2 regions of the Marisediminicola sp. LYQ85 genome follow, and region 1 is predicted to be linked to the other one. Evidence: predicted binding sites of a transcription regulator. Region 1 holds the regulator's gene; the other holds the start of a gene.
The links. Region 1 encodes HspR, which represses chaperone genes until heat shock. Its sites were predicted from a motif close to AAGTTGAGTCNNNNNGACTCAACTT; they were not measured.

Region 1 (7,475 bases):
GAGATCAGCGACGACGAGTTCGACGCGACCTTCAAAACCAACATCTACGCGATGTTCTGGATCACGAAGGCGGGGCTCGCGCACCTCAAGCCCGGCTCGACGATCATCAACACGTCGTCGATCCAGGGATACTCGCCGGCACCGCACCTCGTCGACTATGCGACCACCAAGGCCGCGATCAACACGTTCTCGAAGGCGCTCGCGCAGCAGCTCGCACCGAAGGGCATCCGCGTGAACGTCGTCGCACCCGGCCCGATCTGGACTCCGCTCCAGACCGCCGGCGGACAGCCGACCGACCAGCTGCCCGACGCCGGCTCGCAGACGCCGCTCGGCCGCTGGGGCCAGCCCGCCGAACTCGCCCCCGCCTACGTGTTCCTCGCGTCGGGTGAATCGAGCTACGTCGTCGGCGAAACGCTCAACGTCAACGGCGGAATGCCCACCCCGTAATCACCGCCCCACTGGGCATCGCCCCGCCGCAGCACAGCGCGCCGACCTCGGTCGGCCTCTGAACGTGCCAAGCGGAGGAGATCGCACCCGACGACCACCGTCTCCCAGACCGGTGGCCCTGCGGGTCCCGATCCCCTTCGCTTGGCACTTCTGTGTTTGCGGGCGGGGCGGGGTCGGGCGGATGTCGGCACGCCGGCCCGCATCGCGGTCGCGAACGGCTGTTCCGGCGCGCGCGAGACGACACATCGCGACCGCGACCGCGCGAAAACGGGCCTCGTCGCCCGCCGCTCGGTGCTCGGTGCTCGCGTCAGCTGAGCGTGTGCGCCCCGATGACCGAGAGCAACCGGAGCTTCTCCGCGCTCTCGCTGCCGGGAACAGCCGTGTAGATCATGAGCGAGTGCGCGTGCCCGGGGTCGACGAGGCGCTGGCAGTGCAGCTCGAGTGCGCCGACCTCCGGGTGCACGAAGTGTTTGACGTCGTGGGGCCGGATGCCGACCTCGTGCGTGGCCCAGAGCTCCCGAAACTCCGCGCTGCGCTCGAGCAGCAGCTCCGCCAACCGGGCTGCGCGGGATTCGGGGCCCCGAAGCGCCGCGATCTCACGGAGTCCCGACGCATACATCCGACTCAAGAACCGGTGCTCCTCGGGCGCGTAGAAGTTGCGCGCCGACGGGTCGGTGAACCACCGGTAGCCGAGGCTGCGCTCGGGCCCCTGGAGCATCGACTTGTCGCCCGTGAGCGCGGCACCCAGTCGGGACTGCCGCAGCGTCTCGCCGATCTCGGTGACGATCTCCGCCGGGGTGTCGTCGAGTCGATCGAGCACGCGCAGCAGTCCCGGGCTGATGTGCTCCGAGCTCGTGCCGCGCGCCGGCGGGGTGTGCCCCGCGAGGTGGAAGAGGTGGTCTCGCTCCTCATGCGAAAGGTGCAGACCCTGCGCGATGGAGGCGAGCATCTGCTCCGACGGCTGGGGCCCCCGCTCCCGTTCGAGCCTCGCGTAGTAGTCGGTCGACATGTGCGAGAGCACCGCGACCTCCTCCCGGCGCAAACCGGATGTGCGGCGCCGAGACCCGCGCGTCAGCCCGACATCCTCGGGCTGCAGGGCCTCGCGGCGGTGGCGGAGGAACTCGGCGAGTCCCGGGCGGTCGATCACGGCGGTCTCCTTCGTGGCGGGTGAACACATGTCTACCGCGTGCGGGTGGGGGGAGCCACGACCCGCCGATCCCCCTCTCGCGCAGCCACGGATCGGGAGGCCGTGGCTCCTGCGGCCGACACCCGCGACGGTGGAGGAACACACGACATCCGAGGAGAACACCATGGCACGCAGAACATTCGACATCACCATTCCGAACCTCCGGGGCACCCGCGCCCTCGTCACCGGCGCGAGCGACGGGATGGGCGTCATCATCGCTCGGCGCCTCGCCGCGGCCGGGGCGGAGGTCGTCATCCCGGTGCGCAACCGGGCCAAAGGAGACGCGGCGGTCGCCGGCATCCGCTCGGCTGTTCCGCACGCCGAGATCTCGGTTCGCGACCTCGACCTCTCGTCGCTCGAGTCGGTCGAAGCGCTCGGTGCGACGCTCCTCGGCGAGGGTGACCCGATCCACCTGCTCATCAACAACGCGGGCGTCATGACGCCGCCGAGCCGGCAGACGACCGCCGACGGCTTCGAGCTGCAGTTCGGAACCAACCACCTGGGGCACTTCGCCCTCGTCGGCCACCTTCTGCCGCTGCTGCGCGAGGGCCGCGCGCGAGTGACCTCGCAAGTGAGCGTCGCGGCGCGGTCGGGCCGCATCAACTGGGACGACCTCAACTCGGAGCGCGCCTACGACGGCATGAAGGCCTACAGTCAGTCGAAGATCGCGTTCGGCCTGTTCGGGCTCGAACTCGACCGTCGCAGCGAGGCGGGCGGCTGGGGTGTCACGAGCAACCTGTCGCACCCCGGTGTCGCGCCCACCAACCTGCTCGCGGCGCGCCCCGAGATCGGGCGCGGAGGCGACACCCCGCAGGTGCGGGTGATCCGCTGGCTGTCGGCGCGCGGGATCCTCGCCGGAACGCCCGAGACCGCCGGGCACTCGGCACTCATGGCCGCGACCGACCCGAGCGCCAAGCGCGGTGTGCTCTACGGTCCGAGCGGACTCGGAAACACGAGTGGCGCGCCGGCGGAGCAGCGGATGTACGCGCCCCTGCGCAGCGCCGACGACGCCGCCCGCCTCTGGCAGGTCTCGCAGCAACTCACGAGGGTCGCGCTGCCGGCCGTGTGACCCCGCGCACCCCGCCGGCCCCGCCGCACCCCGCCCCGCCAAAGTACGCAGTTTCCGCGAGGGTGCGCCGGATCCCGCGCACCCTCGCGGAAACTGCGTTCTCTCGGGGTGGCGGTTAGGCCCGGGTCGAGACCGTCACGGTGAACTTGGCGTTGCGGCCCGCCTGCCTCGTGGGCCCGACCGTGCGGGTGAGCGCTGCACGGTAGGCGAGGTGCGAGTTGAACACCGTCCACAGTTCGCCGCCCGGTTTGAGCACGCGCGCCGCCTCCTCGAAGAGGCTCCCCGCGAGCCCGGAGTGCACGGTCGCCCCGGTGTGGAACGGCGGGTTGAGCAGCACGAGGTCGGCGCAGCCATCCGGCTGCTTCGACAATCCGACGTCGCGCTCGACCGTGAGCGCGATGCCGTTCGCCTCAGCCGTAGCGCGGGCGGATGCCACGGCCGCGGCCGATTCGTCGGATGCGAGCACCGCGACCCGCGGGTTCGTTCGCGCGAGAACGCACGCGAGGATGCCGGTGCCGCACCCGAGGTCGACGGCGGTCGCGGCATCCGCTCTCATCTCGGGCAGGAAGCTCAGCAGGTAGCGCGTGCCGATGTCGACCTTGGTGCCCGCGAAGACGGCGCCGTGCGCGCACACGGTGAGGTCGAGGTCGGCGTGATGCTCCCGTCGGGGAAACGCTCGAGCATCGCCCGCCTCCTCGGCGCGCGGTCCGCGCGCGGTGATCACGCGGGACTTCTGCCTCCCCAGGGAGGCGCGCACGTCGCCGAAATGCTTAGCGAGCACCTCGTTCATGGCCATCGACATGTGTTTGAGACGCCCGCCGCCGACGAACACGACGTCGGGGTCGGCGTGCCGGGCGACCGCCGCGGCGATCTCGTCGAGCGCGTCGAGGCTGCGCGGCAACTGCGCGAGAACGACTCGGGCTCCGGCCAGCAGTGACGCGTCGAGCGGATGGTGCGTGAACGACTCGATGCCCTGGTCGGCCGCATTGAGCGCGAGCGCCCGCTCCCCCGTGAGCGGATCCTGGTGCACGCGCACGTCGAGCGCCCCGTGCACGGCGATCGCGCCGAGGGTGAGCGCGCCGTAGTGGTCGCCGATCACGACCATTCCGCGCGGTCCGGCGGCCGCGACATCCGCTGCAGCCTCGTCGAGGATGAGCCGGTCGCTCGCGTCGACGGCGAAGAGGTTGTCTGCTTCGACGTCGGGGCGTCGGCGCAAGGCGTCGAAGGAGAACGGGGATTCGGGCACAGTCGAGGGTACCCGCGACACGGGCGCGGATCGCGGTCGCAGACGGTCCTTCAACGATGGGCGGCGCAGCGTTTTGCGACCGCGATGCGCCGAGTTGCCGGATGCGCGCACGCGCGCCCGCCGGCCCGCGCCCGCCCTCGCAAACAGACCTACTCCTCGAGCTCCCGCCACCGCGGCCGCCACACGACCACTTCGGTGCTGCGCTGGGCGCGTGTGCCGGCGCGCAGCGAGATGACGTCGCCCGATTCCCGCGCCGCGAACACGCGTCGCCCCGGCCGGTTGAGCATCTCGTCGGCGAGCGCAGACTCGAGTTGGCGCACGCGCCCCGAGAGCTCGGTCACCTGGTTCTCGAGCTCGAGGATGCGGCGGATGCCTTCGAGGTTGAGCCCTTCGGCGCTCAGCCGGCCGACTTCGCGCAACTGTTCGACGTCACGCATCGAGTAGCGCCGCGACTTGCCGGCAGTGCGGTCGGGGCTGACGAGCCCGAGTCGGTCGTACTGCCGCAGCGTCTGCGGGTGCATTCCGGCGAGCTCGGCTGCCATCGCTATCGCGAAGATCGGCGTGTGCTCGTTCATGCGCGCCCGTTATCCCTTCGCGCGATCCAGCAGGTCGAGCCGCGGGTTCTCGTCGGGCAGTTCTGCGGCGAAGGCTTCGAGCGCTTTCTCCGCCGCGGGGCTGAGCCTCGACGGCACCGCGACGAGCACGGTCGCGAGCAGGTCGCCCGTGCCCTTGGATGTCTCGACGCCGCGCCCTTTGACGCGCAGTACGCGCCCGCTCGGCGTTCCGGGTGCCACGCGCAGTCGCACGGGCTCTCCGCCGAGTGTCGGCACCTCGATCGTCGCGCCGAGTGTGGCCTCCATGAAGGTCACGGGAACGTCGACGCGCAGGTTGATTCCGTCGCGCTCGAACACCGGATGCCTGCGAACGGCGACGGTGAGCACGAGGTCTCCCGCGGCACCACCGTCGATGCTCTGCTCGCCTTTGCCGCGAAGACGGATCTTCTGGCCGTCGGCGACGCCCGCAGGGATCTTGACGCTGAGAGGACGCCCTTCCGACGGCTGCAGCCGGATGGTGTCGCCTTTGATAGCGGTGATGAAGTCGAGCGTCGTCGACGCGGTGTAGTCGCGCCCTTTCGAGGGGGCACCCGAGCCACGGAACCCGCCGGTCGACTGCCCGAAGCCTCCGCCACCGAACATCCCACCGAAGAGGTCTTCGAATCCGGCGCCCTGCTGGGAGTAGGTGGTGCGCTGGTTCGCGCCGCCACCTCCCCCGCCGAACATCCCGCCGAAGACGTCGTCGAATCCGCCAGGCTGACCGCCCGCGGCGAAGCGCGCCCGACCGGCACCCATTGCTCGCATCTGGTCGTACTCCGAGCGCTGCTCGGGGTCGCTCAGCACCGCGTTGGCTTCGCTGATCTCTTTGAAGCGCGCCTCGGCCGCAGCGTCACCCGGGTTGGCGTCGGGGTGATACTTGCGAGCGAGTTTGCGGTAGGCCTTCTTGAGGTCGGCCGGGGTCGCGTCTTTCGCGACCCCGAGCACGGCGTAGAAGTCCTTGTCGAACCAATCCTGGCTGGCCATCCGGGGCCCTACTCTGCAGGAACGTGGACAGCGACCTTGGCGGCGCGGATGAGGCGGTCGCCGAGGGCGTAGCCCGGTTCGATCACGTCGGCGACCGTGTTGGTCGTGACGTCGGGCGACGGCAGCTGCACGAGGGCCTCGTGGAAGTTGGGGTCGAACGGTTCGCCCTTGACCCCCACCGACCGCAAGCCGTATTTCTCGAACCCGCCGCGCAGTTTCTGCGCGACGAGGGCGAGGGGTGACCCCTCGAGGTCGCCGTGCGTTTCGGCGCGCGTGAGGTCGTCCATCGCCGGAAGCAGCGTGCGGATGACTTCGGCGATGACCGCGTCGCGGTTGGCTGCGCGGTCGCGCTCGACCCGGTTGCGGAAGTTCACGAGCTCGGCTTGCGCGCGCAACATGTCGGTGCGCATGTCGGCCACGAGGTCGCGTTCGGCGTCGTCGAGCATCGCTTGGTCGGCTTCGCTCAGCGGCACCGCTCCGGCCGGCGGCGCGTCGTCGAGGGATGTCTCGACGTCGGCGTCTTCGGCCTGGATGAGGTCCTCGGCGCCGCCGTCGATGTCAGCCGTGTCGCCGTCTTCCGACGGAACGCCCGTCGACTCGGCGTCGGCTGCACCGCCCGAGGCGGGCGAGGAACGAACCTCGCCCGTCTCAGGGTCGATCCGGCGGTTGTCGCGCACGACGGGCTCGTCGCCCGCTTCGTTCGGAGTGTCTGCCATGGTGTCTTATTTCTTGGTGTCGTCGGTCGGCTCGTCGTCGACAACCTCGGCGTCGACGATGTCTTCGTCGTTGCTGTCGGTGCTGTCGCCGGTGGGGGCGTCGGTCGGGGCGCCCTCGGCGCCTTCGGATGCCTGCGACTGGGCGTAGATCGCCTGGCCGAGTTTCTGCTGCGACTCGTTGAGCTTGTCGAACGCGGTCTTCACGGCTGCGTCGTCGTCGCCGGCGAGCGCGGTCTTGAGGGCGTCGACGTCGGCCTGGACCTCGGTCTTGACGTCTTCGGGCAACTTGTCTTCGTTGTCCTTGATGAGCTTGTCGGTCGAGTAGGCGAGCTGCTCGGAGGTGTTGCGGATCTCCGCGGCCTCACGGCGCTGCTTGTCTTCGGCGGCGTGCTCTTCGGCTTCGCGCACCATGCGCTCGATGTCTTCCTTCGGCAGCGACGAGCCACCGGTGATCGTCATCGACTGCTCCTTGCCCGTGCCCTTGTCTTTCGCAGACACGTGCACGATGCCGTTGGCGTCGATGTCGAAGGTGACCTCGACCTGCGGGATGCCGCGCGGCGCCGGGGCGATGCCCTGGAGCTCGAAGGTTCCGAGGTTCTTGTTGTCGCGAGTGAACTCGCGCTCACCCTGGAACACCTGGATCGCGACCGACGGCTGGTTGTCGTCGGCGGTCGTGAAGGTCTCGCTGCGCTTGGTCGGGATGGCGGTGTTGCGCTCGATGAGCTTCGTCATGATGCCACCCTTGGTCTCGATTCCGAGGCTCAGGGGGGTCACGTCGATGAGCAGAACGTCTTTGCGCTCACCCTTCAGCACGCCGGCCTGGAGTGCGGCACCCACGGCGACGACCTCGTCGGGGTTCACACCCTTGTTGGCGTCCTTGCCGCCGAGGAGCTTCTTGACGAGCTCGGCCACGGCGGGCATACGGGTCGATCCGCCGACGAGAACCACGTGGGCGACGTCGTTGACCGAAACGCCGGCCTCCTTGATGACGTCGTTGAAGGGCTTCTTCGTGCGGTCGAGCAGGTCGGCCGTGAGCTCTTCGAACTTGGCACGCGAGAGGGTCTCGTCGAGGTTGGCGGGGCCGTTCTCGGTGAGCGAGAGGTAGGGAAGCTGGATGCTCGTGCTCATGTTCGAGCTGAGTTCCTTCTTCGCCTGCTCCGCAGCCTCTTTGAGGCGCTGCTTCGCGATCTTGTCGCCCGAGACGTCGACACCGGTCGAGTCCTTGAAGCGCTTG
Region 2 (7,475 bases), on a different contig from region 1:
CCGTCACGACCCCCACCGAGGTCTCCACCTGCATGCTGAGCCTCGAGAGGTTCGGCGTGATCCCGTCGATGCAGTTGACGCGCAGGGTGCGGCACGCGTTCGTCATCCACGCGAGCGACTGCAGGATGCTGTGGGCGATCACGGGCTCGAACGCGTTGAGCTGCAATTGGCCGCCCTCGGCTGCGGCGGTGACCGTGGCATCCGCTCCGATCACGCTGAACGCGACCTGGTTGACGACCTCGGGGATCACGGGGTTGACCTTGCCCGGCATGATCGACGACCCCGCCTGGCGCGGGGGCAGGCTGATCTCTCCGAGACCCGCCTGAGGGCCGGACGAGAGCAAGCGCAAGTCGTTGCAGATCTTCGAGAGTTTGACGGCCGCCCTCTTGAGCGTGCCACTGAGCGTCATGAAGATGCCGGCGTCGGAGGTCGCCTCGATGAGGTCGGCCGCGGTCTCCATCTCGATGCCCGTGACGGCGATGAGCTCGTCGAGCACAGCCCTCGCGTAGCGCGGGTCGGCCGTGATGCCAGTGCCGATCGCCGTCGCCCCCATGTTGATCTCGTTGAGCCACGGGATGACCTCGCTCAACCTGTCGTGGTCTTCGACGAGGGTGTGGGCGAACCCACTGAACTCCTGGCCGAGGGTCATCGGAACGGCGTCCTGCAGCTGGGTACGCCCCACCTTGAGGATGCCCGCGAACTCCGACCCCTTCGCCGCGAACGACACGGTGAGCCTCTCGTGCTCCTCGAGCAGCCGCGTGAGGCCGAAGACCATCGCGAGCTTGATGGCCGTCGGGTAGACGTCGTTCGTGCTCTGGCTGCGGTTGACGTCGTCGAGCGGATGCAGGCTCGCGTAGTCGCCGAGCGGACGACCCAGGATCTGCAGTCCGCGATTGGCGATGACCTCGTTGGTGTTCATGTTCGTCGACGTGCCCGCGCCGCCCTGGATGACCCCGACGAGAAACTGGTCGTGCCACTGGCCGTCGATGATCTCGAGGCAGACCTGCTCGATGACATCCGCCTTCTCCGGCTCGAGCACGCCGATCGCGCGATTGGCTCGTGCCGCCGCTTGCTTGACCCTCGCGAGAGCGCGGATGAGGTCGGGGTACACCGAGATGGGTCGGCGCGTGATCGGAAAGTTCTCGAGGGCCCGCGCGGTGTGGATGCCCCAGAACACCTCGGCGGGGATCTCCATCTCCCCGAGCGAGTCGCGCTCGAGGCGCACGGGGCCCGTCGAGGGGCGACCGAAGTGCCCCGACGACGGCGATGGCGCGGCGGTCGACTCCCCCGCCCCCTCGAACCCCTCGTCGGCGGGCAGTGTCGCGGCGGCGGGGTGCTGAGGTGCGCTGTCATTCACGAGGGTCGCTCCGGTGTCGAGGTCGCGTGGCTTGTGGCCGAGAACGAGACGACTCTACTCGCGGCGTGATCGCGGGCGTCGGATCCGCCGGGGCATCCGCGCGAGAGAAAAACGGTGGGTGGTCGTGCCGCCGAACCGGTGGCGGATGCACCGCCGAGCGGTGTTGCGATGACGGCGACTTCTCGATTGTGGTTAGGCGGCGCTGTCGCCCCCGCGACTCGCCGGCAACCGAGAGTCGCCGTCATCCCTAGCCCCCCGGCTAGTTGTCATTCAGCCTATGGATCTGCTCTGACGACCGCGGCCCCCAGAGAGGGGGTCCAGCATTAGGGGGACGAACGGGGTACATCGCGACCGAGGTCCGCGCCGATCGCCGGGCCTCGCACGCTCGCTCGCTCGCTCGCTCGCTCGTGACGCGATCAGGCTTCGCGGGAGCGCGCGACGTAGGGTCGAGGAATGACTGCATCGACCGACTCTCGTCGCGGAACCGAGGCGACGGGAGCGACGGAGTGACGCGCGGGCCGAGCCTCGAGGTTCTGCGGGCGGAAGCACGAGACGAACTGCGCACCGTGATCCTCGATCGGTGCCGCGCGGGCGAGGATCCGTGGGAATTCATGGACGACCTCCCCACGGTCGACGAACTCGTCGTCGCCCTCTTGCGCGCCGATTCGATCGTCGCCGACGACTCGCGCCTCCCGAGCGCCGTGCGCGACTACCGCGTCCTCCGACAGATCGGACTCGATCACCCCGATCTCACGACGACCGTGTGGCGGATGCTCGGCGCGATCGATCTGCCGTCGCGCTGACGTCCCACTCCCGTCGAACCCCCAGGGTTCTTTCAGCGATTTCTGAGTTGCCCGAGCCCTCCGATTCCTACAATTCTCGTAGTTGAGTCGCCTCGGCTCAACTTCACACACCACGAACGATCAACGTGAAGGAGTTGACGATGGCCATGAATTTCGACCCGTTCCGTGAACTGGACCGCGTTGCGGGAGCCCTGTTCGACACCCGACAGGGGCCCCGACTCATGCCGATTGACCTCTACCGCGACGGCGACCACTACGTGCTCGCCGCCGACCTCCCGGGCATCGACCCCGGGTCGGTCGACATCGATGTCGACGGCCAGTTGCTCACCATCCGCGCCGAGCGGACCCTCAGCAACTCCCGCTCGGTCAACTGGCTCTCGCGGGAACGGCAAGCCGGTTCGTTCCTCCGCCAGCTCAACCTCGGTCAGGGCATCGACACCGAGCACATCGAGGCGAGCTACGACAACGGCGTGCTGAGCGTCACCATCCCGGTGAGCGAGCGAGCCAAGCCGCGCAAGATCGAGGTCACCAACAACACGGGCGCGAGCACCGCCCCGTCGACCCCGAGCGAGTCGATCACCTCGTGACCGAGCGCGGGAGCCGTCGCTCGACGGCTCCCGCGCCGCAACCCCCTTGCACCCCGACCGCCGCCCGGGCGAAGGTGGAGGCATGAACACAAATCTCCCGTCCGACGGCACCCCCGCAGACAGCAACTCGCCCCTCGACGACGGTTCGATCCCCGCCGACGCCGACCTCGTGACCTCGAACGACGCCGACGGCGAATCCGACACGGCGTCCGAGCCCGGGGTCGACCCCGAGGCCGAAGACGAGAAAGACCGCGCCGAGCGCCACTACTGAGTCGCCCTGACCGGTCGCCGGCACCTCTGGCGCTGCACCCGAGCGACACGACTCAGGGTCCTCGCCGCCGGCGACCGTAGGCTCGCGCTATGACTGACGACACTGCCACGCAGACCGCCTACGTCGAGCCGGGCAAAGAGTTCACGAGAGACACGAACTACATCCCCGACCGCATCACGAAAGACGGTCGCGACGGTTGGCCGGTCGCTGCCGACACCTACCGCCTCGTCGCCGCCCGCGCATGCCCGTGGGCCAACCGCTCCGTCATCTCGCGTCGCCTCCTCGGGCTCGAAAGCGCCATCAGCCTCGGAATGCCCGGGCCGACCCACGACTCGCGCAGCTGGACCTTCGACCTCGATGAGGGCGGAGTCGACCCTGTTCTGGGAATCGAACGCCTCCAGCAGGCCTTCTTCACGCGGTATCCCGACTACCCCCGAGGCATCACGGTGCCCGCGATCGTCGACATCGCGAGCGGCGGCGTCGTGACGAACGACTACCCGCAGATCACGATCGACTTCGCCACCGAGTGGACCGAGCACCACCGTGCCGGCGCACCGGACCTCTACCCCGAGGCCCTCCGGGCCGAGATCGACGAGGTCAACGACCTCGTGTTCCGCGACGTCAACAACGGGGTGTACCGCGCGGGCTTCGCCGGCTCCCAGAAGGCATACGACGCGGCATACACCCGCCTCTTCGATCGACTCGACTGGCTCGAGAGCAGACTCGCCGGTCAGCGGTATCTCGTCGGCGACACCATCACCGAAGCAGACATCCGCCTCTTCACGACCCTCGCGCGGTTCGACGCGGTCTACCACGGACACTTCCGCTGCAACCGCAACAAGCTCACCGAGATGCCGGTGCTGTGGGCATACGCTCGCGACCTGTTCCAGACCCCCGGGTTCGGCGACACCATCGACTTCGTGCAGATCAAGCAGCACTACTACCTCGTGCACACCGACATCAATCCGACCGGCATCGTGCCCGCGGGCCCGGATGCGTCGGGGTGGCTCGACGCGCACGGGCGCGAGTCGCTCGGTGGGCGTCCGTTCGGTGACGGCACCCCACCCGACGCACCGCTCGAGTCCGAGCGTGTTCCCGCGGGGCACGGCGCCGCGTGACGGTGGGGCGCTCCCACGCCCCCCGATGACGTCGACCGCAAGGGGTGTCGTGGCCGAGCCCGGCGTGCCTACTCTGGAGTCATGAACAGTGCATCAGGCATCGGAACCACTCCCTCGAACGACGACGACGCGACGAACGACACGGCCGGGCTCGACGCCGTGCCCAACGGCCAGGGGGCGGATGGCGTCGAAGGCGACGCGGAGAACCCGCCGCTGCCCGACTGGGGACCGACCGACGGCGAGCACGGTGTCGACGACGACGAGCCCGCCGTTCAGTAGCGACTCGCGGCCGCGGGCGCTCTCGCGACCCGCGGCATCCGCGACGGTCGATCGGTGAGCGCGCTCTCGATCACCGTCGCGCGCTGGGGACTGCGCATCGCGCCGCGGCTCACCGCGAGACTCGCTGCGCCGCGCGTTCGCGGCACGACCGCGTCGGCGGTCGACGGAGGCACGCTCGTCGTGACGACGGGCGCTTCGGGTGTGGCGGATGCGTCGGGGGCACCGGGTTCGACGGGCGCATCCGGATCGTCCGGGCATGGTCTCCGCACCGTCGTCGTCATCTTCTCGCCGAGACCGCTCGCGATGCGGTGGCTCGCGGCGACGCTCGCGAAGCGACTCTCTGCGGCTGTCGTCATCGTCGATTCGATCGACGACCCGATCGCGGCGGTCGAGCGGGCTCGCTTTCACGTGGACTCCGAGCTCCCCGTGACCGTCGTCGGCGAGGGTTCGGCGGCGGCGGCCGCCCTCGATGCGAGCCGGCAGCAGGTTCGCCGCGTCGCGCTCATCGCGCCGCGGGAGGTCGGCCCCGTCGATCCCGCGGGGGTGCCGACGACTCTCATCCAGGATTCCGAGTCCTCCCCGAGCCGCGCTGAGACGGTCGCCCTCGAACGGGCGTTGCGCTCGGGCGGTGTCGGAGTGCGGGAACCCGGCTACCGCGGGGTCACAGACGGCTGGGCGCGGCTCCCCCGGGTCTCGTCGGGCACGCAGCGGGCGCTCGACGACCTCGTGCAGTTCGTCGAGCGCGGGGTCGGCCCGACCGCCACCTTCGACGTCATCCCCGGCTGGGACCTCCACTAGCCCCAAACCACGCGATTTCCGCGAGCGTACGCCGGATCCGGCGCACGCTCGCGGAAATCGCACACTGTGGGGGTGGGTGCGGGGTCAGGGGAGGCGGGCGGCGGCCTTCGCGAGCGAGCGGAGGGCCGCCGGGTAGTCGTCGAGGCACAGCGCCGCCGACAGCCGCTCCACCTCGTGGAGCACCCCGTAGTCGAACGGGAACGCGCTCGTGGATGCCGCGACCCGCAGGTGCTCTTGCATGACACGCCCGTCACGGTATTCTCCGAGCAGGTCGTGCACGGCCTCGGCGGCCGACGCGAGCGCGAGCACCCTGCCTCCGTAGACGGCGCCGGGCCCCGAGGACACCGCCTCGGCGGCGTACCGCAAGCGTTTCGCCGCTTTGCGCGTCTCGTGCAGGGCCTCGTCGCGGGTCGCCGCGTCGAGGGTGTCGTCGGCCGCCGTCCGAGCCCGGGCACGAACGCGTCGGGCGTCTCGCGAGAGCCTCGAGGGCAGGATGTCCTTCGCCGACGAGGTGTCGTCGGCGAGCGCCGCAGGGTCGGCCACGAGGGCGTCGAGCGAGTCGAGCAACCGGAAGTATCGCGCGCTCGACATTTCGGCGAGCACGCGCCCCATCGCCGCCTCGCCCGCGGTGTGCCAGCGACCGCCGAGCTCGTCGGCGACAGCTGCCGAGACCGTCTCGTGGTCTCGGACGATGGCGCGGGCGCGATCCTCCATCACTTCGGCGTCGCGCGCTTCGCCGAGCACCGCACCGAGGTGGCGCAGCTCCGCGCGGAGGGGCTGAGTGACGGTCGTCGCGAAGAGTGGGCTGTAGGTCGTGAGCAGACTGCGGATGCGCCGCACCCTCGTTCGCAACTGGTGCATCGAGTCGGGCTGCCGCTCGCGCACGCGCGCGTCGAGGGCGACGATGTCGTCGACGAGGGCGGCGAGCGCCGCGACGACGACGGCCGAGCCCGGGCTCGACTTCGTGAGAGCACCCTGGTCTGTCTGCGAGCGCGCCGATGATGCCGGTGCGTCGTCGAGGCTCGTGCGACCGAGTGCCGTCGCGAGTTTCGACGCGCTCGCCGCCGGGCGCGCTCCGGCTCGAAGCACGCGCGTCTCGATCTCGTCGAGGAGCACGCGGGCGTCGTCGGGGTCGGCGGGGGCGTCGTCGTCGAGTTCGACCTCCCACTCCCGCCACACTCGCGCGATCCCCGTCGCGACATCGCTCGCGGTGACGACGTCGTCGGCGATCTCGACGATGCGACGTCCCTGCTCATCGAGCATCCGCACGAGGGTGCGTCGCGTGTTCAACCGGGCGATCACGGCGACCGGCCGGTCTCGCACGCGCGCCCGCACGGCGTCGAGAACGGGCTCCGGCACGCGAGGCTCCTCTCCCTCCGCACCCTCGAGCGCGAGCGGCCAGTGCCTCTCGAGTCTCCCGAGCGCCGCGGGCACCTTGATGTGCCAGCCCTCGTCTGCGCCGCCCTCGCGTCGGCGGAGCACGATGCGGTGGGCCGCGAGCACGCCGTCGGCGGTGTCGAAGTACTCGGCTCGCAAGGGAACGACCCCGCCGGGCTCCGTCGGGGCAATGTCGCTCAGGTCGGGGAGCGTCGCGGTCTCGTCGACGTCGTATTTGCGTTCGATCTCGATGTGGCGTGAGTCGGTCATCATTCCTGTCTACCTCACGCTGCCGTCCGCCGACACCGCGATACCCGTCGCGACCGCGCGCGCCGACGGCCGACGCGAGTACGGTGAAGGGTGATCTCTCCTCGTGCTCCCCGCGCCGACCGGCGCCCCGTCGTCCGCTCCCATCACGGCCGCTCGTTCACCGACGACTACGAGTGGTTGCGCGACAAGTCGAGCCCGGATGTCGTCGCGCACCTCGAGGCCGAAAACGAGTGGACCGCGCACGAGACATCCCACCTCGCCCCTCTCGCTGACGCGATCTTCGACGAGATCAAGTCCCGCACCCTCGAGACCGACCTCTCGGTTCCGGTGCGCAAGGGCGACCACTGGTACTTCACGCGCACCGTCGAGGGTTCGTCGTACGGCGTGTTCTGCCGCGCCCCCGTCGCGTCGCCCGACGACTGGGTTCCGCCCGCGGTCGATCCCGCTCAGACACTGCCGGGCGAGGAGGTCCTCCTCGACGCCAACGTCGAGGCCGAGGGTCATGACTTCTTCTCGCTCGGGACCTTCGACGTCTCCCCCGACGGCCGCTCGCTCCTGTGGGGTGTCGACACCGAGGGCGACGAGCGCTACACCCTCCGCATCGTCGATCTCGCC

Region 2: a site for HspR is predicted at 2,240-2,264, ahead of ACLHG5_RS02015 (Hsp20/alpha crystallin family protein). Genes of this name have one in related genera too.

What each region holds. Positions count from the first base shown of each region.
Region 1 covers NZ_JBKIWO010000002.1:367,224-374,698, forward strand. Annotated here, with positions in the region: gene ACLHG5_RS10015 (glucose 1-dehydrogenase) at 1-447, shown strand, start outside; gene ACLHG5_RS10020 (helix-turn-helix transcriptional regulator) at 755-1,594, opposite strand; gene ACLHG5_RS10025 (SDR family oxidoreductase) at 1,758-2,702, shown strand; gene ACLHG5_RS10030 (class I SAM-dependent methyltransferase) at 2,818-3,948, opposite strand; gene ACLHG5_RS10035 (heat shock protein transcriptional repressor HspR) at 4,098-4,523, opposite strand; gene ACLHG5_RS10040 (DnaJ C-terminal domain-containing protein) at 4,533-5,525, opposite strand; gene ACLHG5_RS10045 (nucleotide exchange factor GrpE) at 5,534-6,241, opposite strand; gene dnaK (molecular chaperone DnaK) at 6,248-7,475, opposite strand, start outside.
Region 2 covers NZ_JBKIWO010000001.1:426,809-434,283, reverse strand. Annotated here, with positions in the region: gene ACLHG5_RS02025 (aspartate ammonia-lyase) at 1-1,225, opposite strand, end outside; gene ACLHG5_RS02020 (tryptophan synthase subunit alpha) at 1,864-2,160, shown strand; gene ACLHG5_RS02015 (Hsp20/alpha crystallin family protein) at 2,301-2,747, shown strand; gene ACLHG5_RS02010 (hypothetical protein) at 2,830-3,018, shown strand; gene ACLHG5_RS02005 (glutathione S-transferase family protein) at 3,108-4,136, shown strand; gene ACLHG5_RS02000 (hypothetical protein) at 4,218-4,415, shown strand; gene ACLHG5_RS01995 (hypothetical protein) at 4,470-5,213, shown strand; gene ACLHG5_RS01990 (CHAD domain-containing protein) at 5,298-6,860, opposite strand; gene ACLHG5_RS01985 (S9 family peptidase) at 6,951-7,475, shown strand, end outside.